DNA from 2 places in the Ornithinibacillus sp. 4-3 genome. Region 2 is predicted to be linked to the other one. Evidence: a T-box and tRNA genes for the amino acid it is inferred to sense, from the RefSeq annotation. Region 2 holds a T-box; the other holds one or more tRNA genes.
The links. A T-box is a leader RNA that pairs with one kind of tRNA and senses whether it is charged. The one in region 2 lies ahead of ileS (isoleucine--tRNA ligase), so its partner is inferred to be a tRNA-Ile.
Positions count from the first base shown of each region.

Region 1 (15,607 bases), 810 kb from region 2:
TATGATGATGAAGGTGAAGTAACCATTTGTTTTGGTGTTTATGAAGACCGTTTAGAAATGATGGTTGCAGATCATGGCGGAAGCTTTAATTTAAACGAGATAAAGGGTCGGATTGGACCTTATGAGGCGAATGAACCTGTTACAAAATTGCGTGAAGGTGGATTTGGGTTATTTTTAATTCAAACATTGATGGATAAGGTAGAAATTAATAATGATTACGGGGTAATTGTCTTGATGACAAAGTACCTTATAGAAACTGGAGTGGGTCTTGATGGCCAAGTCTCGAGCACATAATCAAACAGATGCGGTTCTTGAATGGATTCATCATTTGCAGAAAGAGCCAAATGATGAAGCTATTCAAGAGAAAATCGTACTTACATATAAAAAATTAGTTGAGTCACTTGCGAGAAAATATTCCCAAAATAGTATGATTCATGAGGACTTAGTGCAAGTAGGGATGATAGGTTTGTTAGGTGCTGTTAGACGTTTTGATTCTTCTGTGGGGAAATCTTTTGAATCCTTTGCAATCCCTACAATACTTGGTGAGATTAAGAGATATATTCGTGACCAAACGTGGAGTGTACATGTTCCAAGAAGAATAAAAGAATTAGGGCCAAGAATTAAGCGAGCCATTGATGAATTGACACGCGAAAAACAAAAAGAAGTAACGGTGAAAGAAATTGCTGATTATCTAGAAGTTTCTGAAGAAGATGTGCTGGAAACAATGGAGATGGGTCGTAGTTATCGTGCACTATCTGTTGACTTAAAAATGGAAGCGGATAGCGATGGTAGTTCCATGGCCATTTTAGATATTGTTGGAGAAGAAGATAGTGAGTTTGAATCTGTAGACCAAAAAATTCTATTTGAAAAGATCTTCCCACTTCTGACAGAGAGAGAACAACAGGTCATTAAATGTGTCTTTTTCGAAAATATGAGCCAAAAAGAGACAGGCGAATTACTAGGAATTTCTCAAATGCATGTTTCAAGAATTCAGAGACGCTCTTTAAGAAAATTACGAGAATCAACACCCTTTAAAAGCTCCGAAGTAGAGGATTGGATTGGATGAGCAAGGTACAAATTTCTGTTTACCAGAAGGAAAAACCAGGTTCACCTTTTTGCGGTGATCGATATTTTTATGAAGAGACAGAGAGTGGCTTTATTTGTGCACTAGCAGATGGTTTAGGAACTGGGGAGTTTGCAGAAGAATCAGCGGAAATAGTTATTGACATTATTAAAAAAAATCCAGACGCAACACCTAATGAAATTATGATTACATGCAACAAGCAATTGCATGGGAAACGTGGGGTTGTCTTAGGGATTTTAAAATTAGACTTTATCACAAATATATATACTGTATCGACCATTGGTAATATAGGAATCGTTTTTATCCATAACAAAAAAAAGCAACATCATATTCCAACAGGTGGCTATTTGGCTGGGACTAAGAAGAAATTTAAAGTCGAGCATGGTCAGCTTAAGGATGATATGCATTTCATTATGTATTCAGATGGTGTGAGTGATGCAGATTTAAATCCGTGTATAATGCATGAAGATGTACGTGAAATTATTTCGGCATATGATGAAGCAACGAAGCTACGTGAAAGAAGAGACGATACCACTCTTTTAGCTATACGCTATAAAAAGTAGTCCTATGATGTGGAGGGAATTGTACCGCGCCACAAATTAGGACTATTTTTTTATGTTAAAAGTTTCCAGATAAAGGGGATTGGCATTTGTATCTTGTATTAGTTATAGTAGGCAGGTCATTTATTCTTTGTTAAAATATTTTTAAGCCAAGCAAATGATAGATGGATTAATATGTTTTGCTTATGGCTCTGGAATGAGAAGGAGGACTAACTTTGTCAAAGACATTAAATCAAGAACTTACTACCTGGGTGGCAAACGAAACGAAAATAAATAATAAAACAATAAACAAAGTGATTGAATTACTTAATGAAGGAAATACAGTTCCATTTATTGCACGCTACCGTAAAGAAATGACAGGTGGATTAGATGAAATCCAAATAAAAACAATCCAAGATAAATGGACATATATCGTTAATTTATCAGAGAGAAAAGCCGAGGTCATTCGTTTAATAGAAGAACAAGGTAAATTAACAGATGAATTAAGACAAGAGATCCAAGAAGCGGAACAACTACAGCGTATTGAGGATTTATACCGTCCATATCGCCAAAAACGTAGAACTCGTGCTACTATCGCTAAAGAAAAAGGGTTAGAGCCTCTCGCAGAAATGATTTGGAAGCAAGAAGAAATAGATATCCTTCAAGAAGTAGAGAAATATTTCTCAGAAGAGCATGAATTATTAACATCAGAGGATGTTCTTACTGGAGTGAATGATATTATTGCTGAATGGATTTCTGATGAACCAGCATATCGAGAGTATATTCGAGAAGAAACATTTAAACGTGGGACAATTCGTTCAGAGGTGAAGAACGAAAGCAATGATGAAAAAGATGTTTATAAAATGTACTATGAATACAATGAAGCGGTTCGCTCGATTGTAGCACATCGTATTTTAGCTTTGAATCGTGGGGAGAAAGAAGACATACTACGTGTGTTAATTGAGCCTCCAGTAGAACGAATTGAAGAATATTTAAAACGTCAAATCATTCAAAAAAATATATCTTCAGTCAATAAAGAAATTTTAGAAGAAGCAATTACAGATAGCTATAAACGTTTGATACAGCCTTCTATTGAAAGAGAAATTAGAAATAGTTTAACGGAGAAAGCAGAAGAACAAGCGATAGAAGTTTTTTCTGAGAATCTGAAAAACTTATTATTACAACCACCTTTAAAAGGAAGAACTGTATTAGGAGTAGACCCAGCTTTCCGTACAGGGTGTAAGCTTGCTGTAGTAGATGAAACAGGAAAAGTATTAGCAGTGAGTGTAATGTATCCAACTGCACCTAAAAATGATGTAGCTGGTGCAGAGAAAATAATGATGCGATTCATTAAAGAACATCATGTTCAGTTAATCGCGATTGGAAATGGTACAGCCTCACGCGAAACAGAACAATTCGTTGCTTCCGTGATTCAAAAGCAAGGCTTAGATATACCTTATATTATTGTGAATGAAGCTGGAGCAAGTGTATATTCTGCTTCACCATTAGCTAGGGAAGAATTTCCAGATTTAGAGGTAGAAGAGCGAAGTGCTGCATCGATTGCACGAAGAGTTCAAGATCCTCTTGCGGAGCTTGTGAAAATAGATCCACGCTCAATAGGTGTTGGACAATATCAACATGATGTAAGCCAAAAATCTTTAACAGAGCAATTAGGGTTTGTTGTAGAAACAACGGTTAACCAAGTAGGTGTTAATGTAAATACTGCATCTGCACCTTTATTACAATATGTTGCTGGACTAAGTAAAACTGTTGCAGCAAATGTTGTTCAACAGCGGAACGAGCTAGGGAAATTTGTAAATAGAAATCAATTGAAGAAGATTCCTCGTCTTGGGCCAAAAACATATGAGCAAGGAATTGGTTTCCTACGTATTTTAGATGGAGAAAATCCATTAGATCGCACACCAATCCATCCAGAAAGCTATGGACATACGAAAAAACTTTTAACCTTACTAGATTGTAAATTAGAAGATATCGGCTCAGAGGGATTACGTGCGAAACTACAAACGGTTAATCCTGTAGAAATGGCTGAACAATTGGAGATTGGTATACCAACATTAAAAGATATTATGGATGCACTAAGCAAGCCAGAGCGAGATCCTCGTGATGATTTTCCGCAACCATTATTAAAACAAAATATTTTATCTTTAGAAGATTTACAAACAGGAATGGAAATGCAAGGTACTGTTCGTAATGTGGTTGATTTTGGAGTATTTATAGATATTGGTGTAAAGCAAGACGGTCTTGTCCATATCTCTAAATTATCGCAAAGCTTTGTAAAACATCCAATGGACGTTGTATCTGTGGGAGATGTTGTTACTGTTTGGGTAGAAGATGTTGATGTGAAACGAGGCAGAGTTGCTTTATCGATGATTAAAGGGAAATAATAAGTTAAAATAAGGAACAGCTCAAAATTTAGATGAGCTGTTCCCTTTCTGTTTTAAGATAAATGAATGAGGATGGTATATATGTGTTTGTTAAATGAAGAAGAGCTATTTCAATTAGTAGATAGGGTATCGGTACAATTTTTTCAAAAACCATTTAAACATAAAGTATGTTATAACCACCGGCTAAGGACAACAGGTGGAAGATATCTACCTGCGAGTAAATGCATTGAGTTAAATCCAAAATACGCAATAGAAACCAATGAATCAGAATTCATTGGGATAATTAAACATGAGTTATGTCATTATCATTTACATATTGAAAACAAAGGATATGGACATAGAGATCCAGAATTTAAGGCTCTGCTTAAAAAAACAGAATCTCCAAGATATTGTAAGCCATTACCATCAAATGCTCAGCGCAGGAAACACGTTTATGAATGTGTGAAATGCGGTTTTATATATAAAAGAGTTCGTAAAGTTAATACTAGGAAATATCGCTGTGGAAAATGTGGAGGGGAAATTTATTTAAAGGGCTTATAAAATGACATAATATAGAAGAGATTATTTTCTGGAATTATTTTTCAGATATGCTATTGACGAATAGTGTCTTACATGATAAATTAAATAAGCAGTACGGATGAGAGAGCTTTATGAAAAATACATAAGAAAATGTTTGACATTTTTTTTGTTTTATTATAAGATGTTTTTTGTCGCATTAATCATCACTAATATTATTCCACAGTAGCTCAGTGGTAGAGCTATCGGCTGTTAACCGATCGGTCGTAGGTTCGAATCCTACCTGTGGAGCCATTCTTGGAGAAGTACTCAAGTGGCTGAAGAGGCGCCCCTGCTAAGGGTGTAGGTCGCGCGAGCGGCGCGAGGGTTCAAATCCCTCCTTCTCCGCCATCGGAAAATGGCCCGTTGGTCAAGCGGTTAAGACACCGCCCTTTCACGGCGGTAACACGGGTTCGAATCCCGTACGGGTCATCGTTTTTTCAAAACGAAGTGAATATGATGATTGGGCTATAGCCAAGCGGTAAGGCAACGGGTTTTGGTCCCGTCATTCCTAGGTTCGAATCCTAGTAGCCCAGCCATTTTATTTCGTCGATTTTTTATGACGAGCCATTAGCTCAGTTGGTAGAGCATCTGGCTTTTAACCAGAGAGTCGAAGGTTCGAGTCCTTCATGGCTCATTCTCGATTAAACATATTAAATGAATAATAAAGGTTTTCTTGCTTCTAGCGTGTTTACAACATGCGGTCGTGGCGGAATGGCAGACGCGCTAGGTTGAGGGCCTAGTCGGGGCAACTCGGTGGAGGTTCAAGTCCTCTCGGCCGCACTTGATTTTAATTTTCAAATATATCAATGTGGCAAACCTTTTCTTCAATTAATTAAATACAATCGAAATTATTATCTACTATGCGGGTGTAGTTTAGTGGTAAAACTACAGCCTTCCAAGCTGTTGTCGTGGGTTCGATTCCCATCACCCGCTCCAATTTAATTTTATTATGATGGGCCTGTAGCTCAGCCCGGTTAGAGCGCACGCCTGATAAGCGTGAGGTCGATGGTTCGAGTCCATCCAGGCCCATTTTCGTCTAATCATTTAGGCGAAAATATTTTTTTTATTTTAAATGTTGACATCATGTTTTCTATATGTTACATTTAGGAAGTCGCTAAAAACGAAGGCGACAAAACATTTGCTCTTTGAAAACTGAACAGAACAACCAGTAATGTCAAGAAAAGCGTAAGTTTTTCTTTTACAACGTAACAAAGCTAAGAAACACAAACTTTTTTGGAGAGTTTGATCTTGGCTCAGGACGAACGCTGGCGGCGTGCCTAATACATGCAAGTCGAGCGCAGGAAGCAGACTGACCCCTTCGGGGTGACGTTTGTGGAATGAGCGGCGGACGGGTGAGTAACACGTGGGCAACCTACCTGTAAGATTGGGATAACTCCGGGAAACCGGTGCTAATACCGAATAATCTTTTCCATCGCATGAAGGGAAAGTGAAAGATGGTTTCGGCTATCACTTACAGATGGGCCCGCGGCGCATTAGCTAGTTGGTGGGGTAAAGGCCTACCAAGGCAACGATGCGTAGCCGACCTGAGAGGGTGATCGGCCACACTGGGACTGAGACACGGCCCAGACTCCTACGGGAGGCAGCAGTAGGGAATCTTCCGCAATGGACGAAAGTCTGACGGAGCAACGCCGCGTGAGTGATGAAGGTTTTCGGATCGTAAAACTCTGTTGTTAGGGAAGAACAAGTACGAGAGTAACTGCTCGTACCTTGACGGTACCTAACCAGAAAGCCCCGGCTAACTACGTGCCAGCAGCCGCGGTAATACGTAGGGGGCGAGCGTTGTCCGGAATTATTGGGCGTAAAGCGCGCGCAGGCGGTCCTTTAAGTCTGATGTGAAAGCCCACGGCTTAACCGTGGAGGGTCATTGGAAACTGGAGGACTTGAGTGCAGAAGAGGAGAGTGGAATTCCATGTGGAGCGGTGAAATGCGTAGAGATATGGAGGAACACCAGTGGCGAAGGCGACTCTCTGGTCTGTAACTGACGCTGAGGCGCGAAAGCGTGGGGAGCGAACAGGATTAGATACCCTGGTAGTCCACGCCGTAAACGATGAGTGCTAGGTGTCAGGGGGTTTCCGCCCCTTGGTGCTGCAGTTAACGCATTAAGCACTCCGCCTGGGGAGTACGGCCGCAAGGCTGAAACTCAAAAGAATTGACGGGGACCCGCACAAGCGGTGGAGCATGTGGTTTAATTCGAAGCAACGCGAAGAACCTTACCAGGTCTTGACATCCCGCTGACCGTTATGGAGACATAGCTTTCCCTTCGGGGACAGCGGTGACAGGTGGTGCATGGTTGTCGTCAGCTCGTGTCGTGAGATGTTGGGTTAAGTCCCGCAACGAGCGGAACCCCTAACCTTAGTTGCCAGCATTAAGTTGGGCACTCTAAGGTGACTGCCGGTGACAAACCGGAGGAAGGTGGGGACGACGTCAAATCATCATGCCCCTTATGACCTGGGCTACACACGTGCTACAATGGATGGAACAGAGGGCAGCGAAGCCGCGAGGTGAAGCAAATCCCATAAAACCATTCTCAGTTCGGATTGTAGGCTGCAACTCGCCTACATGAAGCCGGAATCGCTAGTAATCGCGGATCAGCATGCCGCGGTGAATACGTTCCCGGGTCTTGTACACACCGCCCGTCACACCACGAGAGTTGACAACACCCGAAGTCGGTGAGGTAACCTTTTAGGAGCCAGCCGCCGAAGGTGGGGCCAATGATTGGGGTGAAGTCGTAACAAGGTAGCCGTATCGGAAGGTGCGGCTGGATCACCTCCTTTCTAAGGATAATAAGAAAGCGTAGGCGACCGTTTAGAAACGTACAAACTGGAGCCCTTTGCAAAGAGATAAAGGAAACACAGTGACTGTAAGGAACTGATGTTGACTTATCGATTGGAAAAGGGTGAAGTTTGAAAGTTTTTGGTCGCCGGAGCTAGACTATAACGGAACATCTAACAAGGTTTAGATGAAAACATTACTGAGTTGTTCGGTTCAGTTTTGAGGGAGCAAATCTCTCAAAACCGATAAAATTTCTGCTTCAGCGTGTTATGATAGCTGACAGGGCAGAATTTTTACATTTGTACCTTGAAAACTAAATAAGAGTAAAGTAACAACGACATCAAACCGAAAAAGTCATGTACGTTCGTACATGCAGATGAAAAAGAAACAAAGCTTATTCATTAAGTAGCTAGTTAAGTGAACAAGAGCGCACGGTGGATGCCTTGGTACTAGGAGCCGAAGAAGGACGGGACTAACACCGATATGCCTCGGGGAGTTGTAAGTAAACATTGATCCGGGGATTTCCGAATGGGGAAACCCACTACTCGTAATGGAGTAGTACATCTAACTGAATAGATAGGTTAGATGAGGCAGACCTGGGGAACTGAAACATCTAAGTACCCAGAGGAAGAGAAAGCAAAAGCGATTTCCCAAGTAGCGGCGAGCGAAACGGAAACAGCCCAAACCAGAAAGCTTGCTTTCTGGGGTTGTAGGACATTCCAATAGGAGTTATCAAGAAGTGTTTTAAACGAATCGATCTGGAAAGATCAGCCAAAGAAGGTAACAGCCCTGTAGTTGAAAAGACATTTCCTCCGGAATGTATCCTGAGTACGGCGGAACACGTGAAATTCCGTCGGAATCCGGGAGGACCATCTCCCAAGGCTAAATACTCCCTAGTGACCGATAGTGAACCAGTACCGTGAGGGAAAGGTGAAAAGCACCCCGGAAGGGGAGTGAAATAGAACCTGAAACCGTGTGCTTACAAGTAGTCGGAGCACGTTATTGTGTGACGGCGTACCTTTTGTAGAATGGACCGGCGAGTTACGATTGTATGCAAGGTTAAGTGGAAGACACGGAGCCGTAGCGAAAGCGAGTCTTAATAGGGCGAATGAGTATGCGGTCGTAGACCCGAAACCGTGTGATCTACCCATGTCCAGGGTGAAGGTCAGGTAACACTGACTGGAGGCCCGAACCCACGTACGTTGAAAAGTGCGGGGATGAGGTGTGGGTAGGGGTGAAAAGCCAATCGAACACGGAGATAGCTGGTTCTCTCCGAAATAGCTTTAGGGCTAGCCTCAAAGGAAGAGTACTGGAGGTAGAGCACTAATTGGGCTAGGGGCCCCCACCGGGTTACCAAACCTAGTTAAACTCCGAATGTCAGATACTTATCTTTGGGAGTCAGACGATGGGTAATAAGTCCATTGTCGAGAGGGAAACAACCCAGACCACCAGCTAAGGTCCCCAAGTATACGTTAAGTGGAAAAGGATGTGGAGTTGCACAGACAACCAGGATGTTGGCTTAGAAGCAGCCACCATTTAAAGAGTGCGTAATAGCTCACTGGTCGAGTGACTCTGCGCCGAAAATGTACCGGGGCTAAACGTATCACCGAAGCTGTGGATTGTTCCGTAGGAACAATGGTAGGAGAGCGTTCTAAGGGCAGAGAAGGTTGACCGAGAGGACAGCTGGAGCGCTTAGAAGTGAGAATGCCGGTATGAGTAGCGAAAAAAGAGTGAGAATCTCTTTCACCGAAAGCCTAAGGTTTCCTGAGGAAGGCTCGTCCACTCAGGGTTAGTCGGGACCTAAGCCGAGGCCGAAAGGCGTAGGCGATGGCCAACAGGTTGATATTCCTGTACCACCTCATATCCGTTATGAGCAAAGGGGGGACGCAGGAGGATAAAGAATCGCACGGATGGAAGAGTGCGTCCAAGCAGTAAGAGAGTCAGATAGGCAAATCCGTCTGACAAGTATCTTGAGCTGTGATGGGGAGGGAAATATAAGTACCGAAGTTCTTGATTCCACACTGCCAAGAAAAGCCTCTAGCCAGGATATAGGTGCCCGTACCCTAAACCGACACAGGTAGGCAAGAAGAGTATTCTAAGGTGAGCGGGAGAACTCTCGTTAAGGAACTCGGCAAAATGACCCCGTAACTTCGGGAGAAGGGGTGCTTCTTGCATGAGAAGCCGCAGTGAATAGGCCCAAGCGACTGTTTATCAAAAACACAGGTCTCTGCGAAGCCGTAAGGCGAAGTATAGGGGCTGACACCTGCCCGGTGCTGGAAGGTTAAGGGGAAACGTTAGTACTTCGTACGAAGCGTAGAACTGAAGCCCCAGTAAACGGCGGCCGTAACTATAACGGTCCTAAGGTAGCGAAATTCCTTGTCGGGTAAGTTCCGACCCGCACGAATGGTGCAACGACTTGGGCACTGTCTCAACGAGAGACCCGGTGAAATTATACTATGCGTGAAGATGCGCATTACCCGCGACAGGACGGAAAGACCCCGTGGAGCTTTACTGCAACTTGATATTGAATGTTTGTGCAGCTTGTACAGGATAGGTGGGAGCCATTGAAACCGGAGCGCTAGCTTCGGTGGAGGCAACCGTGGGATACCACCCTGGCTGCACACACCTTCTAACCCAGGACCGTGATCCGGTTCGGAGACAGTGTCAGGTGGGCAGTTTGACTGGGGCGGTCGCCTCCTAAAGAGTAACGGAGGCGCCCAAAGGTTCCCTCAGAATGGTTGGAAATCATTCGAAGAGTGTAAAGGCAGAAGGGAGCTTGACTGCGAGACCTACAAGTCGAGCAGGGACGAAAGTCGGGCTTAGTGATCCGGTGGTTCCGCATGGAAGGGCCATCGCTCAACGGATAAAAGCTACCCCGGGGATAACAGGCTTATCTCCCCCAAGAGTTCACATCGACGGGGAGGTTTGGCACCTCGATGTCGGCTCATCGCATCCTGGGGCTGTAGTCGGTCCCAAGGGTTGGGCTGTTCGCCCATTAAAGCGGTACGCGAGCTGGGTTCAGAACGTCGTGAGACAGTTCGGTCCCTATCCGTCGTGGGCGCAGGAAGTTTGAGAGGAGCTGTCCTTAGTACGAGAGGACCGGGATGGACACACCTCTGGTGTACCAGTTGTTCCGCCAGGAGCATAGCTGGGTAGCTACGTGTGGCAAGGATAAGTGCTGAAAGCATCTAAGCATGAAGCCTCCCTCAAGATGAGACTTCCCATCATTTTAAATGAGTAAGATCCCTTAGAGACGATAAGGTTGATAGGTCCGAGGTGGAAGTGTGGTGACACATGGAGCTGACGGATACTAATAGATCGAGGACTTAACTAACACATTTCGGTTGTCATACGTTACGATGCACTCTTATTTAGTTTTTAGGGTATAAATTAGACACAACCAACGGTTGTAAAATAACCCTAAAAAGTTTTTAAAAAGTGCTTGCATTTTAAAATGAATAAGCATATAATAAAACTTGTCCTTCAAAAACGGAGGAGCTATTTTTTAGCAAAATATTGGTCTGGTAGTAATAGCAGAGAGGTCACACCTGTTCCCATGCCGAACACAGTAGTTAAGCTCTCTAGCGCCGATGGTAGTTAGGGGTTACCCCCTTGTGAGAGTAGGACGCTGCCAGGCTAGTAATTTTTTTCATACCGCGGGGTGGAGCAGTCCGGCAGCTCGTTGGGCTCATAACCCAAAGGTCGCAGGTTCAAATCCTGCCCCCGCAACCAATAATTTTTTTATATAGAATGGTCTGGTAGTTCAGTTGGTTAGAATGCCTGCCTGTCACGCAGGAGGTCGCGGGTTCGAGTCCCGTCCAGACCGCCATTCTTTTAAAAGAATAAATATAAGAAACCCACATGATTCCAAAACGGAAATCATGTTTTTTTTATGTATATAAAAAACGATAAATCGAGACAAAAATTTTTGAGTTTAAAGAACTGAATAAGGTATAAAAAGTGAAGAGTATAGGAAGTTCAGTTGAGCTTATGATATTACTAGCTCGAGCACTGAACTAACATATAATCCTGCATCCCTTGAAGAAGGTATTTTAAGTATCTATATTAGAGAATAATTAACCTAAAATACTTTTATCCCACCCTTCTAACATAAATGTGAAAGAATTAAAGATTAACTATATAAACATTAAGATTATCTTTTTCTTTTCTTGAACGTTTTGTTATCATTAGTAGAAGGATTAGAAATGGTGATACAAATGAATGAATTTCAGTTTATTGATGCGATAAAACCAAAAACATATAAACAACCAAGCTTGATTAAAGGAATTGGTGATGATGCAGCTGTTTTTCGGCAAACTTCACAAGACATTGTCACTGCAGTAGATACATTTGTGGAAGATATTCATTTTTCTACAAAGACAACAGAACCAGAGCATATAGGATATCGTGCATTAGCTGCTAATATTAGTGATTTAGCAGCAATGGGTGCGAAACCAGCTTTTTATCTTGTGTCGATTACCATTCCTAAAAGCTCTAATCTTTCAAGGCTACAAGCTATTTTTCAAGGAATGAATCAGTTAGCTGCTGAGTACCAAATGGATTTAATTGGTGGAGATACTGTTTCTGGAAGAGAGCTAACTATTTCTATAACCGTAATTGGCTTTGTAGATCATGAAAGGGTAAGGTATCGTCATCAGGCAGAACCTGGAGATAAGGTTTTTGTAACAGGAACATTAGGGGATTCACGTGCAGGTTTATATATACTACAAAATGACATAGAAGTAAAAAATAGAGAATATTTTATAAGGCGTCATCAAATGCCTACACCAAGAGTTGCTTTTGCTCAAGCTTTATCTTCACTAACTCGTGTTGCATTGAATGATATAAGTGATGGCATAGCAAACGAAGCATCAGAAATTGCAGAAGCTTCAAAACATCCTCTTTTTCTAGATGGGGATAAAATTCCTGTCTCCCAGCATTTTAATCAGTTTTCAGCTGAAAGGCAAAGGAACTGGAAGTTATTTGGTGGCGAGGATTTTGAATTGTTAGGTACAGTACCAGAAAAGGATTGGCCATTGGTGCAAAGCGCTGCTGAACAAACCAATGTTCAAGTAACTGAAATAGGGTATGTTGGCAATCCAAAAGAAGAAAATGATGAGTTAGTATACTTATATGAAAATGCCGAGCTAAGACCATTAATAAAGTTAGGCTATGATCATTTGAAATAGGTGAAGAGATAATATGACTACATTTACGATAGAGACTAGCTCAGAAATGCATACAATGGAGTTTGCAGCTAAGCTAGCGGCATTATTAGAGCCAGGGAATGTAATTACATTAGAAGGTGATTTAGGCGCAGGAAAGACCATTTTTACAAAGGGTTTGGCAAAGGGGCTTGGTGTGGAAAGAATGGTAACAAGTCCTACTTTTGTAATTATTAAAGAGTATGAAGGAATTATGCCTTTATATCATATGGATGTTTATCGTCTAGAGGATATGGATGAAGATATTGGGTTCAAAGAATATTTTAATGGTAAAGGAATTTCAGTTGTCGAGTGGGCACAATTTATCGAAATGTATTTACCAGATGAACGTTTGAATATAAATATTCGTTTTGTGGATGAAGAGAAAAGAGAGATTGAATTAACTGCTCAAGGTGAGCACTTTGAAAATGTTATAAAGCAGCTCACGGAGTGATATTATTTAGATAATAAGGGGTAATTAAATGAATGTCCTAGCAATTGATACATCAAATCATGTGTTAGGTGTATCTTTATTAAAAGATCAAAAAGTCATAGGTGAGACAGTGACAGATGTACCAGTTAATCATTCTGTTCGGCTAATGCCTGTCATCACACAATTTATGGAAGAAATTAATATAAAAGCAGAGGACTTAGATCTTATTGTTGTAGCAAAGGGACCAGGTTCATATACTGGGGTACGAGTAGGTATAACGACCGCGAAAACATTAGCTTGGGCCTTGCAAATTCCAATTGTAGCTGTTTCTAGCTTGGAGGCATTAGCATATGAAGGGCGCTTCTTTAATGGTATGATTTGTCCTTTCTATGATGCTAGACGACAAACAGTTTTTACAGGACTATACGAGTGGAATCAAAAAGGAATACAATTGATACAAGCAGATCAAAATGTGCATATGACAGAATGGTTAGCTTTATTAAAACAGCAAAATAAACAAGTGTTATTTCTTAGTTCAGATATTAAGTTATATGAGGATATGATTATGGAGTATCTAGGTGACTTAGCAATCATTCCAGAAATGCCTTATCATTTACCGAGAACATCTTTATTAGGATTAGCTGGATTAAATAAAGAGTCGGAAGAGCTACATACCCTAACGCCAAATTATTTGCGTTTAGCAGAAGCTGAGGCAAAATGGCTTCAAGCACAACAACAGAATCAGGATGATAAGTAAGATGATTATTCGAAAAATGCTTGAAACAGATTTAGAACAAGTGATGAATGTAGAGCAACATTCTTTTCCAACCCCATGGCCAGAGGAAATTTTTCGTCAAGAAATTACACAAAATCAGCATGCTCATTATTTTGTAGTGGAACTAAATGAGGAAATTATCGGTTATGCTGGAACATGGATTGTTGCTGATGATGCACAAATAACAAATATTGCTATTCTACCAACATTTCGAGGTAGGAAGGTAGGGCAGCAATTATTTGCTCATGTGCTGCAATATGCGATGCAAATGGGAGTGTCTCATTTATCTTTAGAGGTAAGAGTATCCAATGTTGTTGCTCAAAAAATGTACCGAAAATTTGGCCTTGTACCAGGAGGCATACGAAAAAATTATTATACAGATAATCTAGAGGATGCTCTTGTAATGTGGGTGAATTTATGAAAAATAAGGATATTTATATATTAGGAATTGAAACAAGTTGTGACGAAACAGCAGTCGCAATCGTCAAAAATGGTAGGGAGATTATTGCAAATGTTGTTTCCTCACAAATCGAAAGTCATAGTAGATTCGGTGGAGTAGTACCTGAAATTGCTTCAAGGCATCATGTTGAGCAAATTACGCTTGTTTTAGAAGAAGCTTTAGAACAAGGACAAATGATGTGGGATGATATTGATGCAATTGCTGTAACAGCGGGACCAGGTTTAGTTGGTGCACTGTTAATTGGGATTAGTGCGGCGAAAGCTCTTGCCTTTGCTAAAAACAAGCCTTTAATTGGTGTACATCATATAGCAGGTCATATTTATGCGAATCGTCTTGTTCAGGAATTTGAATTCCCTTTACTTGCATTGATTGTTTCTGGTGGGCATACCGAATTAGTTTTAATGAAAGAGCATGGAAATTACCAGGTGATTGGTGAAACGAGAGATGATGCTGCAGGTGAGGCCTTTGATAAAGTAGCGCGCATGCTGGAGTTACCATATCCAGGTGGCCCACATATTGATCGTTTAGCAGCAGAGGGAAAAGAGGAAATTCAATTTCCAAGAGCGTGGCTTGAGCAAGATAGTTATGATTTTAGCTTTAGTGGCCTAAAGTCTGCAGTTATTAATAAAATTCATAATTTGAAACAACGTGGCGAAGAAATTAATCAGGCGAATATTGCTACAAGCTTTCAAAATAGTGTTGTAGAAGTGTTAACAGAAAAAACATATCGAGCAGCATTAGAATATGGAGTAAAACAAGTGATTGTAGCAGGGGGAGTAGCTGCAAATAAAGGATTGCGCAGTTCTTTAGAAACAAAATTTGCAGAATCAGATATCCCATTACTTATTCCACCGTTTGCGTTGTGCACAGATAATGCAGCAATGATTGCAGCGGCAGGAACAATTTCATATCAACAAGAAAAATATTCATCTATGGATTTAAATGCGAATCCATCATTAATGTTAAAGTAATTTAAGTCTATATATTTACCATTATAGACCTAGTAGAAATTTGGTGAGTTTAAGTGACAAAAAGACAATCGCATTTTTTTCAAGGAGATTTAATCCTAATCTTGTTGCTGTTTATTACAGTGAGCTTATTTTCTATTTATAATGCACAGCAGATGGAACAATACGCAGATAATTTTGTAATGAAACAAATAGTGTTTTACGGAGCTAGTATCTTTGCATTAATTGTTATTCAGTTTTTTGATTTGGAACAATTATATAAGGCTAGTTTGTTTATATACGCTTTTGGGATACTCATTATTATTGCTTTATACCTTACTCCGGCAGGTGATTTTGCTCCTATAAGAAATGGTGCTAAAAGCTGGTTTGTCTTTGAGCAAATAGGACT
Region 1 covers NZ_CP162599.1:597,290-612,896, forward strand. Annotated here, with positions in the region: gene rsbW (anti-sigma B factor RsbW) at 1-294, shown strand, start outside; gene sigB (RNA polymerase sigma factor SigB) at 269-1,066, shown strand; gene AB4Y30_RS02990 (SpoIIE family protein phosphatase) at 1,063-1,647, shown strand; gene AB4Y30_RS02995 (Tex family protein) at 1,860-4,028, shown strand; gene AB4Y30_RS03000 (SprT family protein) at 4,110-4,568, shown strand; tRNA gene AB4Y30_RS03005 (tRNA-Asn) at 4,764-4,838, shown strand; tRNA gene AB4Y30_RS03010 (tRNA-Ser) at 4,844-4,934, shown strand; tRNA gene AB4Y30_RS03015 (tRNA-Glu) at 4,944-5,015, shown strand; tRNA gene AB4Y30_RS03020 (tRNA-Gln) at 5,048-5,122, shown strand; tRNA gene AB4Y30_RS03025 (tRNA-Lys) at 5,148-5,220, shown strand; tRNA gene AB4Y30_RS03030 (tRNA-Leu) at 5,284-5,366, shown strand; tRNA gene AB4Y30_RS03035 (tRNA-Gly) at 5,449-5,522, shown strand; tRNA gene AB4Y30_RS03040 (tRNA-Ile) at 5,541-5,615, shown strand; rRNA gene AB4Y30_RS03045 (16S ribosomal RNA) at 5,817-7,381, shown strand; rRNA gene AB4Y30_RS03050 (23S ribosomal RNA) at 7,791-10,713, shown strand; rRNA gene rrf (5S ribosomal RNA) at 10,900-11,016, shown strand; tRNA gene AB4Y30_RS03060 (tRNA-Met) at 11,035-11,111, shown strand; tRNA gene AB4Y30_RS03065 (tRNA-Asp) at 11,132-11,208, shown strand; gene thiL (thiamine-phosphate kinase) at 11,585-12,568, shown strand; gene tsaE (tRNA (adenosine(37)-N6)-threonylcarbamoyltransferase complex ATPase subunit type 1 TsaE) at 12,582-13,037, shown strand; gene tsaB (tRNA (adenosine(37)-N6)-threonylcarbamoyltransferase complex dimerization subunit type 1 TsaB) at 13,066-13,773, shown strand; gene rimI (ribosomal protein S18-alanine N-acetyltransferase) at 13,775-14,212, shown strand; gene tsaD (tRNA (adenosine(37)-N6)-threonylcarbamoyltransferase complex transferase subunit TsaD) at 14,209-15,222, shown strand; gene AB4Y30_RS03095 (FtsW/RodA/SpoVE family cell cycle protein) at 15,276-15,607, shown strand, end outside.
Region 1: it encodes a tRNA-Ile, which carries the amino acid that the T-box ahead of ileS (isoleucine--tRNA ligase) is inferred to sense. The anticodon was not compared.

Region 2 (15,607 bases):
TTCCGCGAGGCTGATAATGTATTACGTCAAGGTGTACAAGGTATTTCAGACCTAATTGCAAAACCTGGTCTTATTAATGTTGATTTTGCGGATGTTAAAACGATCATGTATGATAAAGGTTCTGCATTGATGGGTATCGGAGTTGCTACAGGTGAAAATCGTGCATCTGAAGCAGCGAAAAAAGCTATTTCTTCTCCATTATTAGAAACATCTATTGATGGAGCACACGGTATTCTTATGAATATTACTGGTGGAATGAACTTGAGCTTATTTGAAGTTCAAGAAGCTGCTGATTTAGTTACTTCTGCAGCAGATCAAGAAGTAAATGTTATATTTGGATCTGTAATTAATGAAGAGCTAAATGATGAGATAATTGTTACGGTTATTGCTACTGGCTTTTCAGAAGTAGCTACACAAAAAGCACAAGCAACACGCCGTCCAATTCAGAAACCGATTACTGAGGCTCCATCAAGACATGAAGAGCAACATAGACCTGAACCTCGTCATACACAACAGGAAGCTGAAGAAGATGCTTTAGATATTCCAGCATTTTTAAGAAATAGAAACCGTAGATAATATATATTTTTACAAAACTCATTTAAACCGAGAAATAAGGTTTAAATGAGTTTTTTTAATGGAGATAAGCAAGTAAAAAGTTTTGCACAAATTTATTCTTATTTAGAGATAGCCATGTCTAGCTCCAAGTGCCAAAAACGAAGAGCTAACGCGAGTTCCCCTAGACTTAACGATTAGCAAGCCGCCAGGCGCAGACAGAGTCATAATCGCACTTTCATCGACTAAGTTCAGTCACGTCACGAGCACCAACGTCGATACTAGCTCTTCGTGACCGTCGTGTCCTACGGGTGAAAGTTAACATCAGTTCTGTTTTATAAGGAAGCACAACTAAAACCAGGCTAAAACCTAACGTTGGATACCCCTAAAGGAGCATGTTTCTTTTCTCTCGAGGGAAAAGGAAGTTCGACTAACGTCGAAGTCCCCAAAGAACGGGGGCGTAATCTCTACGTTTTTATGACGCACAGGGCGTGTTACGACGTACAGGATGTACTAGTACAGATGTTGCTCTCGTGACGTCGCGTTTTTAGCCTGTAAGGGCGCGACTTTCGCTTTTCGTTCTATAAAAATCGACACTTCAAATATCACTTTCCGAAATCTGTATAACGTCCGTATTGATGTGGATGCTGATACTTCCTCCTTAACTTGTCCTCTTGTTAGTTGCTCTCTTTCCCGACAATCTCCGAGATAATATATTGAATTTAGCTCTATCACACATTCATTTTATGACAGACTTTGCTTTTTAGATGAGCTATACTGCTCCTATAACAAACAATTGTAGTTTAAAAAGATAAGTTTTCCTATCAGCATAAGTAATAAATCAGCTATAGAAAGGACGTGAGCAGTGGCTGTTTATTTAGATGCTATATGGCTTTTAAATTTTATTTTTGATTGGTTGATTTTATTACTCACAAAAGGGATATTGAAGGATCGTACGAAGAATTACCGAGTTGTATTTGGTGCATTTATCGCTTCTCTTATTATCCCACTTCAGATGCTATTCTCCATTAGTTTATTAATGAATCCAGTAGGTAAAGGTCTTTATTCTATATTAATTATTTTATGTTCTTTTCAAATTAAAACTCTTAAACGCTTTTTCACATTACTTTTATACTTTTATTTTATTTCGTTCGCCATTGGTGGTGGATTATTTGCTCTTTACTATTTCCTGAATGAATCTTTTGCATTTTTAGCATCTGTATCGAGAGGATATGGTGATCCAGTTAGCTGGCTTTTTATAGTTATAGGTTTTCCTATCGTTTTATTTTTTACAAAGGGACGTATGGAGAAGTATGCAGTAGAAAAAATCCGCTATGACCAATATTGTGAAGTTCAGATAACTGTGCAAGGAAAGATCATTACAACAACAGGATATATAGATAGTGGTAATCAATTAGTAGATCCTGTTACAAAGCTACCAGTAACTATTTGTGATCAAACAGTACTAAAAAGTTGGTTTTCTGACCATGATTTAAATAGATTAGAAGTGGCATGTCGAGAACTTGCATTTGAAAAAATTCCTGAAGTTTGGCAAAGCTTTATCCGTATCATCCCATATCGTGGTGTGGATGGAAAAAATAATTTCCTATTAGCTATCAAGCCAGATGCAATGATCTTTGTATACGATGGACAAGTTATATCCACTAGAAAAGTGTTAATTGGAATGCAATTTTCAATGATGACTCATGATCAAAGCTATCATTGTTTATTACATCCACAGCTAATCAAATTATTTTCGAAAAATATTGCATAAATGAAAGGGATGAGGAATTTGAAGAAAATGTTTTTTCATTTAAAAATATGGTGGTATCGAGTTCTTACTAAATTAGGATTTAAATCAGATGAGATTTATTATATTGGTGGAAAGGCTTCTTTGCCACCACCGCTAACAAAAGAAGAAGAAATCCAAGTTTTACAATTAATCGCTAAAGGAGAGCAATCCGCAAAAGCAACTCTAATTGAACATAATTTGCGACTCGTTGTTTATATCGCTAGAAAATTTGAAAATACAGGAATTCATATTGAAGATCTGATTAGTATTGGCACCATTGGTCTGATTAAAGCAGTGAACACCTTTGATACTGATAGAAAAATAAAGCTAGCAACATATGCTTCTAGATGTATTGAAAATGAAATTTTAATGTATTTAAGAAGAAATAGTAAAACGAAATCTGAAATCTCTTTTGATGAACCTATCAATATGGATTGGGATGGCAATGAGTTATTGCTCTCTGATGTGTTAGGAACAGAAAGTGATTTAATCTCACAAAAGCTGGAAGCGGATGTAGATAAAGATTTATTAAAGAGAGCATTAAGCACACTAAATGATCGCGAGAAACAGATTATGACCATGCGCTTTGGATTAGCAGGAGAGGAAAGTAAAACACAGAAAGATGTTGCTGATTTACTTGGAATTTCTCAATCATACATTTCAAGATTAGAGAAAAAAATAATTAAACGTTTGAAAAAAACATTAAACCGCATGGTATAAATGTTTTCACGGATTATCGATAATAATTGCCCATTTCATGCTAGAATATTTTCCCTTTAGTTGGTGATACTGACTTTAACGCATCACAACATATGCAGCATCACGAACTAGGAGGACGAATCATGTATAGGCAAAAGGTAGAAATATGTGGTGTAGATACATCAAAATTACCAGTGCTAAAGAATGAGGAAATGCGTGAATTATTTATCGAACTTCAACAGCATGACATTCAAGAAGCGAGAGAAAAATTAATCCATGGTAATCTACGACTTGTATTAAGCGTAATCAAACGATTTCATAATCGTGGTGAATTTGTAGATGATTTATTTCAAGTCGGTGTGATTGGCTTAATGAAATCCATAGATAACTTTGATTTAAGTCATAATGTGCGTTTTTCCACCTATGCTGTACCGATGATTATTGGAGAAATCAGACGCTATTTACGGGATAATAATCCAATACGTGTTTCACGTTCTTTGCGTGATATAGCGTACAAAGCATTGCAAATTAGAGAACAACTAATTCAAGAAACATCCAAAGAACCAACGCCATTAGAAATTGCTAAAGCAATGGAGGTTCCATATACAGAGGTTGTGTTTGCGTTAGATGCGATTCAAGATCCTGTTTCTTTACATGAACCAATCTTTCATGATGACGGTGATCCCATCTATATTTTAGATCAAATTAGTGATCAATCTACAAAGGAAGATTCCTGGGATGATCAACTTTCTTTAAAAGAAGGAATGCTTCAGTTGAATGATCGTGAAAAAATGATTTTAAATAAACGTTTTTTCCAAGGGAAAACACAAATGGAAGTAGCGGAAGAAATAGGGATCTCACAGGCTCAAGTATCTCGTTTAGAAAAAGCTGCAATCCAGCAAATGAACAAAGAAATGTTCAACTAAATAGGATTGAATGAAAAACAAGTAGGTGAAAAGGTGGTTACTCCTAAAAGTTAGGTTTTCTACTCTAACTTTCGGGGGCGGTACCTAATCACTTACTTGTTTTTTTATTTTGTCTAAATAATTATAAAATGTGCGAGTTGTGGATATTTATTCAGCACCATAAGTTATTACGCTAAGAAATCTTGATTTAAGAGAGCTTGCATTGGATTCTTATATTAAGCTTATCTCATTTTTCTAATTAAAATCGTACTTTTATTTTATAATCTAAAAATATTTTGTTGGTACCTAAATGCTTGGCATAAAAGAATCTTGTGCTAGGATTGTTATAGAGGAGTGAAAGAATGTTACCTATATTCAGTTAATTACTAATACTATAATATAGGCAACTAAATGTTCCTTTCGGCATTGTTTGCGTGCTAGACAATCGAACAAATCTGATATTTATTGGAGGTTTTTTATAAGTTACAATTTGTATGCTAATAAGCTTACTATAATAACTAGCGATTCGGATCAACCAGCAAATAAAGATCATTTCAGATAATAGTGTTACTAATAGAGGAGGAAATGATGATGAAGTCTATAAATGGTGGAGCGGTTGCAAGTGAAAGCTATGAAGCATCTCAAGCCGCAATTTCAATTTTAAATAAAGGTGGTAATGCGGTAGATGCTGCCATCGCTGCTGTAGCTGTCCAAGGAGTCACTCGACCATATTCTGGTGGAGTAGGTGGAGGTGGATTAATACATCTTTATCTTGCTAAAGAAAAACGTTTTTTGATCCTCGATCATCGGGTCATGTCATCTTCAAATTTTGGACCAGAATCCATTGTTAATCCAGATACTGGGCGTGCCTACCCAGGAAGTTCCTTTGTGTCAAGCACAATGTCAACGGCTGTTCCTGGTGCTGTAAAAGCATGGGAGGAAGCGTTAGAGAAATATGGAACAATGACATTACATGAAGTCTTACAACCAGCGATTGCTGTGGCTGAAAAAGGCTTTGTAGTGGATCAAAATTTTGTGAATGAAACAGAGAAGAATGTCACTAGATTCAAATTGTTTGTATCCACGAAAAAGTTATATTTAGATGAAAGTGGCAGGCCGCTGAAAGTTGGTACGATAATAAAAAATCCTGATTTTGCTAAAACGTACCGATTAATCGCAAAACATGGTAGTAAAGTATTCTATGAGGGTGAAATTGCTGAAGCTATCATTGACACAATTAAAAATCCACCTGTTGTAGAATCTCCCAATTTTACCGAGGTTGATAGTGAATGGGATCCAACATATGGTGTGATTAAGGGGAATATGGATTTAGAGGACTTAAAAAATTACCGAATTGTTACTACAAATTCAACAAGGATGAACTATCGAGGCTATGATGTTTATGGAGCACCACCAGTATCTAGTGGAGGTATAACAGTTGGTGAAGTGTTAAATATTTTAGAAAAATATGATCTTACCAATTTACCACGATCACAAGCAATTCATTATTATATCGAGGCTTGTCGTTATGCATATGCAGATCGAAGTGCTTACATTGGTGATCCAAAATTTATAGATGTGCCAATAAAAGGTTTACTTTCTAAGGATTATGCAACGGAACGAAGGAATAATATAAAAGTCGATAAAGCGTCTATAGGACAAGTGATGTCGGGTGATCCATGGCCTTATGAAAAGAAACATTCCCAAAATAAAATGTACCCTATAAGATAGACACTTTAAAAAGTCTCTCTTATGGGGTACTTTTATTTATAATGAAAGAAATTGCGAATGGGGCGGATGAAAATGTCGAAAATATTATTTACAGATCAAGAACAGTACTTATTGATGAAACATCCTTATGTAAAAGCGGTTAGTAAAAAGGCAATTACATACACGGATGAATTTAAAGCAATAGCTGTTAAAGAATATGGAGAAGGAAAATTTCCTCGTCAAATATTTGAAGATGCAGGATTTGATATTGAAATCGTTGGGATTGAACGCGCTAAATCGGCTTTAAAAAGATGGCGTACTGCCTATCAAGAAAAGGGTTTGGAAGGGCTTGAGGATTCACGTAACTCTTCTTCAAGACGTCTTCTTGCGCGTGAATTAAGTATAGAAGAAAAGTATGCTCGATTAGAAGCACAAAACGCATTATTACGCGCAGAAAATGAATTACTAAAAAAGATCGATCTAGCAGAAAGACTAACTATATAAAGTCAAGTGGAAAAGTAAAGTGATTTTTAGAAAAATGTATGGAAAAAACTCATGTCAAATAAGCATCAGATAAGCTGCCTTTTTTTCGCTTACTGACGAATTTCATAAGGTTCATTTTTAGTTAATATCGCATGAATGATGTAACAGAGTTTTCGAGACACGGCACCTATTGATGTGAGATGATGCTTTCCTTCAGACCGTTTTTTCTCATAAAAAGCTTTCAAAACAGGATCACTTCTTGAAGCGACAATGGCAGCTTGAAACAGTGCTTTTCTAAGATAAGGAGAGCCACGCTTGCTCATGACATTATGGGTTGAGTCAAATTGGCCGGATTGTGATACAGATGCATCAATACCAGCATAAGCGACTAATTTTTTAGGATTAGAAAATTTGTGAATATCACCAATTTCTCCTAATATCGTTGCACCAATTACTGGACCGATACCTGGAATCGTTTCAATAACTGAGTCAATAGATGTCATCAATTGGTTTATTTCTTCTTCTGTTTGTTTTATTTGCGTTTCTAGAAAATTGAGCTGTTCAATCATGGAGCGGAATTGGAAAGTAAATGCATCCTGTGCAAACCGAATTCCAAAGGAGTTTGAAGCTGCTTTCTTTAGCGCTTCGGCTTTAATTAACCCCACACGATTACGGCTTGCTAAACCGAGTGTTTCAGCAAGCATATCGGCTGTAATTTCATTAAATGCATCCGGTGTGGAATATTCAAGTAGAGCAGCTCTTGAAGCTTTCCCAAACACACCAACTTTAGAAAAAACGGTATCGTATTCGGGGAAGATTTGATCTAAAACAGCAATGATTTTACGTTTAAAATCACCAGCAGTTCCAACGAGGTAAGAACGATAACGCGTCAATTGACGTAAGGAGAACATATCCTCATTCGCTAAGGTAGTGTCTTCAAATGAACCGTAACGAATAAGATCGGCTATTAATACCGAATCAATGATGTCAGTTTTTCGCTTTCGAATTTCAGTCCCTTTCCTCCAACCATCAGTTTGGATGGGGTTAATGACATGGACGAAATAATTGGCTTCTTCTAGGAAGGAAAAAAGAGCGAGCCAATAATGACCGGTCGCTTCCATTCCTGTAAGGAAATATGATGGATCATCTGAAATAGCATTTAAACGAGTGAGTAATGAGTGACCGCCTTCAAGTGTGTTAGGGAAAGAAAATCCTTTTAAGACTACTTTCCCTGCATCGTCCATAACAGAAGCAACATGTGTACGTTTACCAATATCAATACCAAGATAAAACATCGCTTCACCTTCTTTACTTGTTTTGGATTGAATGCCACTCAACTGAAAAGCGTCACGACCTTGTGCTAAATACGGAGTAAGGCAATACGCCTTCAACATCTAACTCATTCGCAATCAGCTTAACAGAGAGAGGGATCAGTCTTTCGATAACGAGTTTTATCACCCAAGGTTGGAACGATCCACCTCTCAATCCATTAAGTATATTTTCTCAAATAATTGAGGAAATACCAACTTAGAAACAACTTAGGTTCATAAGGTTTTCCTTTCAAAGTCGGGAGACTAAAACCTTAAATATAATATACAAGGTTGTTGATAAAGGAAAAGAAAAACTAACTGCGGAACAGAAATTTCAGTTAGTCCAATTCGTCATTGAAAAATACGGTTTAAATCGAATGGTGAGGTATCTTTGTGAATTAGTTGGCGTCTCTAGATCAGGTTATTATCGTTATTTTTCAGAAGAAGCACAACTGAATAGACAAGCACGAGATAAAGCAGATGAAGAAGTAAAGGCAATCATTTTAAAAGCGTTCAATTTCCGCCGTCGTAAGAAAGGTGCACGTCAAATCAAAATGACATTAGAACATCAGTATCACATTACCTATAACTTGAAACGCATTCGTCGTATCATGAAAAAGTTTCAAATTATTTGTCCCATTCGAAAAGCCAATCCTTATCGAAGAATCGCGAAAGCAACGAAAGAACATAGAACACTACCGAACCTATTAAACCGTGAATTTAAACAAGGAATCGCTAGAAAAGTATTATTGACAGACATTACCTACTTGAGTTATGGAAAAGGAAAACGTGCTTACTTATCCACTATCAAAGATGCCGAAACCAATGAAATTTTAGCCTATGAAACATCTGATAGAATCACCCTAGATATTGCATTAAATACAGTCAAGAAGTTAAAAAACAGTAAGATAAAGTTGGCTGAAGACGCATTCATTCACTCAGATCAAGGAGTTCACTATACGAACCCCCATTTTCAAAAGAAGGTGAAGGTAATGGGGCTAGGTCAGTCAATGTCCCGCCGTGGAAACTGTTGGGACAATGCCCCTCAAGAATCATTCTTTGGGCATTTTAAAGATGAAACAGACTTTAAATCGTGTGAAACATTAGAAGAGGTAAAAAGAGAGATTAAGAGTTATATGATTTATTACAATCATTATCGAGGTCAATGGAACTTAAAAAAGATGACGCCTGCACAATACAGTCATCATCTTCTTCAAGTTACTTAATTCCCTAGAGTCTTTTTAAAAATGTCCTTTACAAAGGGTACACTTTAAAATGCTACGAAGGCTTCTGTAATAACAGATGATGCCGATGAACGAATCAACGGGAAAAACAAACCAGAGGGATCAACCATCCATTTATCTGTATCAGATCAGGAAGGCAATATCGTTAGTTATACTTCGACGATTATATCATTTGGTGGAAATGGTATTGTTGTTCCTGGTTATGGATTTATTTTAAATAATGCGTTAATAGGAATGTTTTCTGCAAAGGATAAAAGCAGTCCTAACTATCCAGCACCAAACAAAAGACCTTTAAGTAGTATGTCACCAACAATCGTTATGAAGGACGGGAAGCCTGTAATAACTCTAGGATCACCAGGAAGTGAAACAATCATGACAACTGTTTTACAAACGATTATTAACTATCTTGATTTCGATATGAATTTTCCAGAAGCAATCGCCTCACCACGTCTATCGCAAATGAATAATGAACATGGAAAGACACACTATGAAGAAATTTTCCAAGATAAATACATGATCCAAGGGAAAAATTTGTTGGAAGATTTGAAGGAAATGGGGCATGAATTTAAACTAGAAAAGAATCCTCAAGGGCTTGGAACAACAACGGGTTTAGAATTCTTACTGGATGGTCGCGTGCGGGCAGTAGCCGAACCAATTAGAAGAGGTGGAGGACATGCTATGGTTCAATACCCTTCTAAAGAAACAGGAGTTTCTCATATTGCAGAGTAAGAATAAAGTAGTCATTTAAATGGGTTGAGTTATTATCTAATATTTAGCGGTGTTAAAAAAATTCTTAATAAAAAATTGAATGATGGATATTTATTCAGAGTAGCCATTTCTAAAGCAAGCATACTTACAGAAGTTAAGATCGTGAAGTTTTGATTTTAACATGTAAGGGTGCTTGCATTATTGTTTTTTGCGTAGAAATAACAATATAAACCTGCCAACTGTTTTGATTATTTTCGTATGTTTATATGTTATGGCATATATATGTATAGAGGTGGGTGATAGGATGATAAAGCTATCGGAATTACAATTAAAAGAAGTAATTGTTGTTCAAGGCGGTAGAAGATTAGGTTATATTTACGATTTAGAAATCAATTCATCTACAGGCTATATTGAAGCGGTTATTATTACGAATAAAAATAAACAACATATTTTCGGCAAAGCAGAAGAATACATCATTGATTGGAAGCAAATTGTTACGATCGGTTTAGATGTTATTTTAGTGCAATATGATGATGGGGAGGTATAATAGGGTATAAGTAAAAATACGACAAACATAACATATTTGCAGTTTCAGTGATCGTAAATATATGGAGGAAAGGATGCTTAAAATGTCAGATATATTCAAACAAGCTGCAGACAAATCTTATTTATTTATCGATAAATGGCAGAAACAGCATCAACAATTGCAAGTAGGATTTACAATGAAAAATGGCGGTTGTAGTAAGCACCCATTTGCAACATTTAATATGGGCTTACATGTTGATGATAATTATGAAGATGTTATTAATAATCGTAAACGTTTAGCAGAGAAACTACAATTTCCTCTTTCTTTATGGGTTTCAGGTGAACAAACACATCATAATGAAGTATATGTTGTCGAGCGAAAAGACAAAGGGAAGGGATCAGTGGCTTATGATACTTCACTTAAGGGAATTGATGGATTGATAACGAAAGAAAAGGGAGTACTTTGTACCGCTTTTTTTGCTGATTGTGTTCCTTTATTTTTCTTTGATCCTGTGACTGCATATCTGGGTATTGCTCATGCAGGCTGGCGTGGTACGGTTGGCAAAATTGCTGAAGAAATGGTGAAGAAATTTATAGAATTAGGGACTCAAATAGAGAACTTGCAAGTCGTTATTGGTCCATGTATCTCGCAAAAGCAATATGAAGTAAATGACTTTGTTATTCAGCATATCCCTAAGGTTTTACAAAAAAATGCTGTAATAGCAAAAGAAGAAGGAAGCTTTTTATTAGATTTAAAACAATTAAATATGGAAATCCTTTTACAATCTGGTGTATTACGTCATAATATAGAAGTAACAAACTATTGCACATTTACAGATGCTGACAGTTTTTTCTCACATCGTCGTGATCATGGACAGACTGGGAGAATGCTGGGATATATTGGATATAAAGAAGATGAATGATAGTAAGGAGTAGAGATTTCATGGACATCAAAACAAATTTAGCTTATATACAGGAAAATATTAGAAAAGCATGTGAAAAAACTAACCGTGATTTAAGTGAAATTACCATCATTGGAGTAACGAAATATGTTACAATAGAACGAACAATAGAAGCAATGGAAGCAGGAGTACATCATTTTGGCGAAAATCGTGCAGAAGGACTCCTAGAAAAGTATAATCATATCGATCAGCCTGCCAAATGGCATTTTATTGGAACCTTACAAACAAGAAAAGTTAAAGATATTATTGATAAGGTAGAAGCAATTCATTCACTAGATCGTGAATCGCTTGCGAAGCAAATTAATAATCGAGCTAATCGTGTCATTGATTGTTTTGTACAAGTAAATGTCAGTGAAGAAGAATCCAAGCATGGTTTAGCAGTAGCTGATGTCATTCCTTTTGTGGAATTACTGGCAGCATATGAAAATATTCGTGTTGTTGGATTGATGACAATGGCACCACATGTGTCAGATGAAGAAGTGTTAAGAAAAACCTTTAAAGACTTGGCACAATTACGCGATGTAATTATGACGAAGAATTACGCTCATGCTCCATGTAAGTACTTAAGTATGGGAATGAGTAATGATTATGAAATTGCAGTGGAAGAAGGAGCAACCCATATCCGTATTGGATCAAAATTAGTTGGTTCATAAAATTTGGCAATCTGACTTTTAAAGAAATCAAATAAAGTTCAACTTAGTCATATGTATACAATAGGGTTATTAAGTTGATACTGGAAGATTGCTTGAAAAATGAGGTGAAATAAAATGGGCTTTAAAAATAAGTTTAAATCTTTTTTTACTGTAGATGATGAATATGAGTACATTGAAGAGGAAGTACCATATGAGGAAGAAGAGCCTAGACAGCAGTATCAAAAGAAAGATAAACAAAATATCGTAAATTTGGCTACGGTTAAACAGCCTACGTCTAAAGTTGTATTAATTGAACCAAGATCTTATGGTGAAGCACAGACGATTGCGGATAATATTCTTAATCGCCGTTCTGTTGTTATTAATTTAGAACGAGTGGATAATCATCAGGCAAAAAGAATTGTCGATTTTTTAAGCGGGACTGTCTATGCTTTAAATGGTGATATCCAAAAATTAGGTACACAAACTTTTCTCTGTACTCCTGATAATGTAGAAATATCTGGCACTATCTCTGATATAACAGTAGATGAGGATGACTTTGGTAAAGGATGGAAATATTAGATGGATTTGTTACATGTTATATTATCTAACGCACTATATATCTATAGTTTTGTACTAATTATTTATATTTTAATGTCATGGTTTCCAGGTGCACGTGAATCGTCTTTCGGGATGCTTTTAGGTTCAATCAGTGAACCTTATTTGGAGCAATTCCGCAAATTTATTCCGCCAATAGGTATGATTGATATTTCACCAATTGTAGGTATTTTTGTCCTACATATTGCTAGAATGGGATTAGATACATTATTTAATTATTTTTAAATATGAGTATTTATCAGCATTTTAGACCAGAGGAACATTTATTTATTGATCATGCATTGGCTTGGAAAAAAGAAGTAGAACAATCCTATCGAATGAAATTAACCGATTTTTTAGATCCACGTGAACAGCAAATTCTAAGTATGTTAGTTGGAACGAATCAAGATGACTTTGAATTACATTTTCATGGTGGAGGAATGTATACAGAAAGAAAGCGAGCAGTTATTTGTCCTTTCTATGAAGATGTTGATTTCTCAACTTTTGATTTAGTTCTATTGGAAGCGACATTCCATCAGAAATTTATTTCGCTTACACATCGAGATGTGATGGGAGCATTTCTATCCTTGGGAATAGAGCGGAAGAAATTAGGTGATATTTTTATTGAGGATAATCACCTACAAATAATTACTACAGCAGATATTGCTACTTATGTGGAAATGAATTTAACAAAAATCAAAAATGCTTCAATAAAATTAACAACGAAACCTTTTAAAGAGCTTCTAGAGAAAGAAGCAAATTGGATTTCTGCAGATCATACGATTTCTTCTTTACGTTTAGATAATGTAATAAAAGAAATTTATCGCATTTCTCGAAGCGAGTCTGCTAATTTAATTAAAAAGAAGCTTGTAAAAGTTAATTTTCGTGTTGTAGAAGACGCAGCTTATCCATTGTTTGAAGGAGATTTACTTTCTGTCCGAGGTAAGGGAAGAAGTAAACTTGTTGCAATACATGGTAAAACGAAAAAAGATAAATTTCGCGTGACATCAGCAATTTTAAAGTAGTGATTGCAGAGAGTGGTTTCTGAAAATGAACCCATTATAAATTCACACTTGTATAGTTTTGTATAGTAATATAATATTTAAAACAACAAGTGAAGTCATTATTAGACAAATTTTTCAAGGAGGTGGCCTTGTATATGCCATTAACACCTTTGGATATACATAATAAAGTTTTTGCCAGAAGTTTTCGCGGATATGATGAAGATGAAGTAAATGAATTCCTTGATCAAGTGATCAAAGATTACGAGATGGCAATTCGTAAAACAAAAGATTTGGAAGCAAAAGTAAATGAATTAGAAGAAAAAGTTGGCCATTTTTCTAATATTGAGGATACATTAAACAAATCCATTTTAGTGGCTCAAGAAACTGCTGAAGAAGTTACAAGTAATGCAAGAAAAGAATCGAAGCTGATTATTAAAGAAGCGGAGAAAAATGCGGATCGAATTGTTAACGAAGCATTAAACAAATCAAGACAGATATACTTAGATATTCAAGAGTTAAAGAAACATGGGAAAGTATTCCGTACGAGATTAAAGATGTTAGTGGAAGCTCAGTTAGAATTATTGAATACGGATGAATGGGAAGATCTACTAGGAACAGATGTCCTTGGAGAATTGGAATTAGAAGAAGAATATCAAGAATAAGGAGTTGGCGTCATAAACCTTGACGATAACGCATTTTTTACATATAATTTTTATAAAAATAGCATATGTAAAAACGATGAAAGAGACAGTATAAAAGTAACCACTGTTAAGCGAGTCAGGGAAGGTGGAAGCCTGATACAGAAATACTTTTAGAAAATCACTCTTGAGTTTCCATTTGAAGGATAAGTAGAATTGGACGATTGATTCACGTTACGAAAAACGAGTAAGTTTAAATTTTTTTAAATTTATAAGGGTGGTATCACGAGTCTTCTCGTCCCTTTGGGGGCGTTGAGGGCTTTTTTATACTTTATTTCTTAAAGTATGAAGGAACAGATTTCATATGGATGTTGATCTGACAATGACTAGTTATTAACACCATGGAATATGGATCGCATTTCTCATAAATGCATTTGTCGTAGAGCATGCTATGAATAAAGCTGCTCATATATTTACTTCATACCGAATAATAAGAATATTTTTTAAGATAATTAGGAGGGCAAAGGATGGACTATAAAGATACATTATTGATGCCAAAAACAGAATTTCCAATGCGTGGAAATTTACCGAACAAAGAACCAGAAAGAAGAGTACAATGGGAAGCAGACAATGTTTACGAGCAGAGTCTAGCTAGAGCAGAAGGGAAACCACAATTTGTCCTTCATGATGGACCACCATATGCAAATGGAGATCTCCATATCGGTCATGCAATGAATAATATTTTAAAAGATTTTATTACTCGTTATAAATCAATGACTGGCTATCAAGCACCATTTATTCCTGGTTGGGATACACATGGATTACCAATTGAAACAGCATTAACAAAGAATAAAAAAGTAGACCGTAAAAAATTATCTGTTGCTGAATTCAGACAAATGTGTGTGGATTATGCTTTAGATCAGGTCAATAAACAAAAGGAACAACGCAAACAATTAGGAGTTCGTGGAGATTGGGATCATCCATATATCACTTTAACGAATGACTATGAAGCGGCGCAAATTAGAGTGTTCGGTGAAATGGCAAAAAAAGGATATATTTACAAAGGCTTACGTCCAGTACATTGGTCGCCATCTTCTGAATCTGCTTTAGCTGAAGCGGAAATCGAATACCATGATAAAAAATCTCCATCTATTTATGTTTCCTTTACAGTAACAGATGGAAAAGGTTTACTTGATGAAGGAGATAAGTTTATTATTTGGACAACTACTCCTTGGACACTTCCAGCAAACTTAGGAATCAGTATTCATCCAGATTTAGAATATGATCTAGTGAAAGTTGGTAATGACAATTTTGTCATTGCTCATGATTTATTAGAGGATATTGTTGAAGTTCTAGGCTGGGAAGATGCTCAAGTGATTAAATCCTTTAAAGGAAAAGAAGCAGAACGTATTATTACAAAGCATCCATTCTATGACCGTGATTCACTTGTTATGTTAGGAGAACATGTAACGATTGATGCGGGTACAGGGTGTGTTCATACTGCGCCTGGACATGGAGATGATGACTTCTATGTTAGCCGTCAGTATGATTTAGAACCACTAAGTCCAGTGGATGATAGAGGTTGCTTTACAGATGAAGCTCCTGGATTTGAAGGGCTATTCTATGATGATGCAAATAAAGTGATTACAGAAAAACTTGAAGAGGTAGGAGCTTTATTAAAGCTAGATTTTATTAAACACTCTTATCCACATGATTGGCGTACGAAAAAACCAACGATCACAAGAGCAACAGCACAGTGGTTTACATCTATTAAATCATTTAGAGATGATATTCTAGATGAAATTAAAAAAGTACAATGGTTCCCTTCATGGGGAGAAACACGCATGTA
Region 2 covers NZ_CP162599.1:1,409,205-1,424,811, forward strand. Annotated here, with positions in the region: gene ftsZ (cell division protein FtsZ) at 1-576, shown strand, start outside; gene spoIIGA (sigma-E processing peptidase SpoIIGA) at 1,418-2,326, shown strand; gene sigE (RNA polymerase sporulation sigma factor SigE) at 2,354-3,064, shown strand; gene sigG (RNA polymerase sporulation sigma factor SigG) at 3,187-3,969, shown strand; gene AB4Y30_RS06835 (gamma-glutamyltransferase) at 4,540-5,679, shown strand; gene AB4Y30_RS06840 (HTH domain-containing protein) at 5,752-6,162, shown strand; gene AB4Y30_RS06845 (IS110 family transposase) at 6,252-7,436, opposite strand; partial or broken gene AB4Y30_RS06850 (IS3 family transposase) at 7,748-8,677, shown strand; gene AB4Y30_RS06855 (gamma-glutamyltransferase) at 8,771-9,424, shown strand; gene AB4Y30_RS06860 (YlmC/YmxH family sporulation protein) at 9,708-9,950, shown strand; gene pgeF (peptidoglycan editing factor PgeF) at 10,033-10,851, shown strand; gene AB4Y30_RS06870 (YggS family pyridoxal phosphate-dependent enzyme) at 10,872-11,543, shown strand; gene AB4Y30_RS06875 (cell division protein SepF) at 11,658-12,101, shown strand; gene AB4Y30_RS06880 (YggT family protein) at 12,102-12,362, shown strand; gene AB4Y30_RS06885 (RNA-binding protein) at 12,365-13,141, shown strand; gene AB4Y30_RS06890 (DivIVA domain-containing protein) at 13,276-13,782, shown strand; T-box leader at 13,850-14,064, shown strand; gene ileS (isoleucine--tRNA ligase) at 14,286-15,607, shown strand, end outside.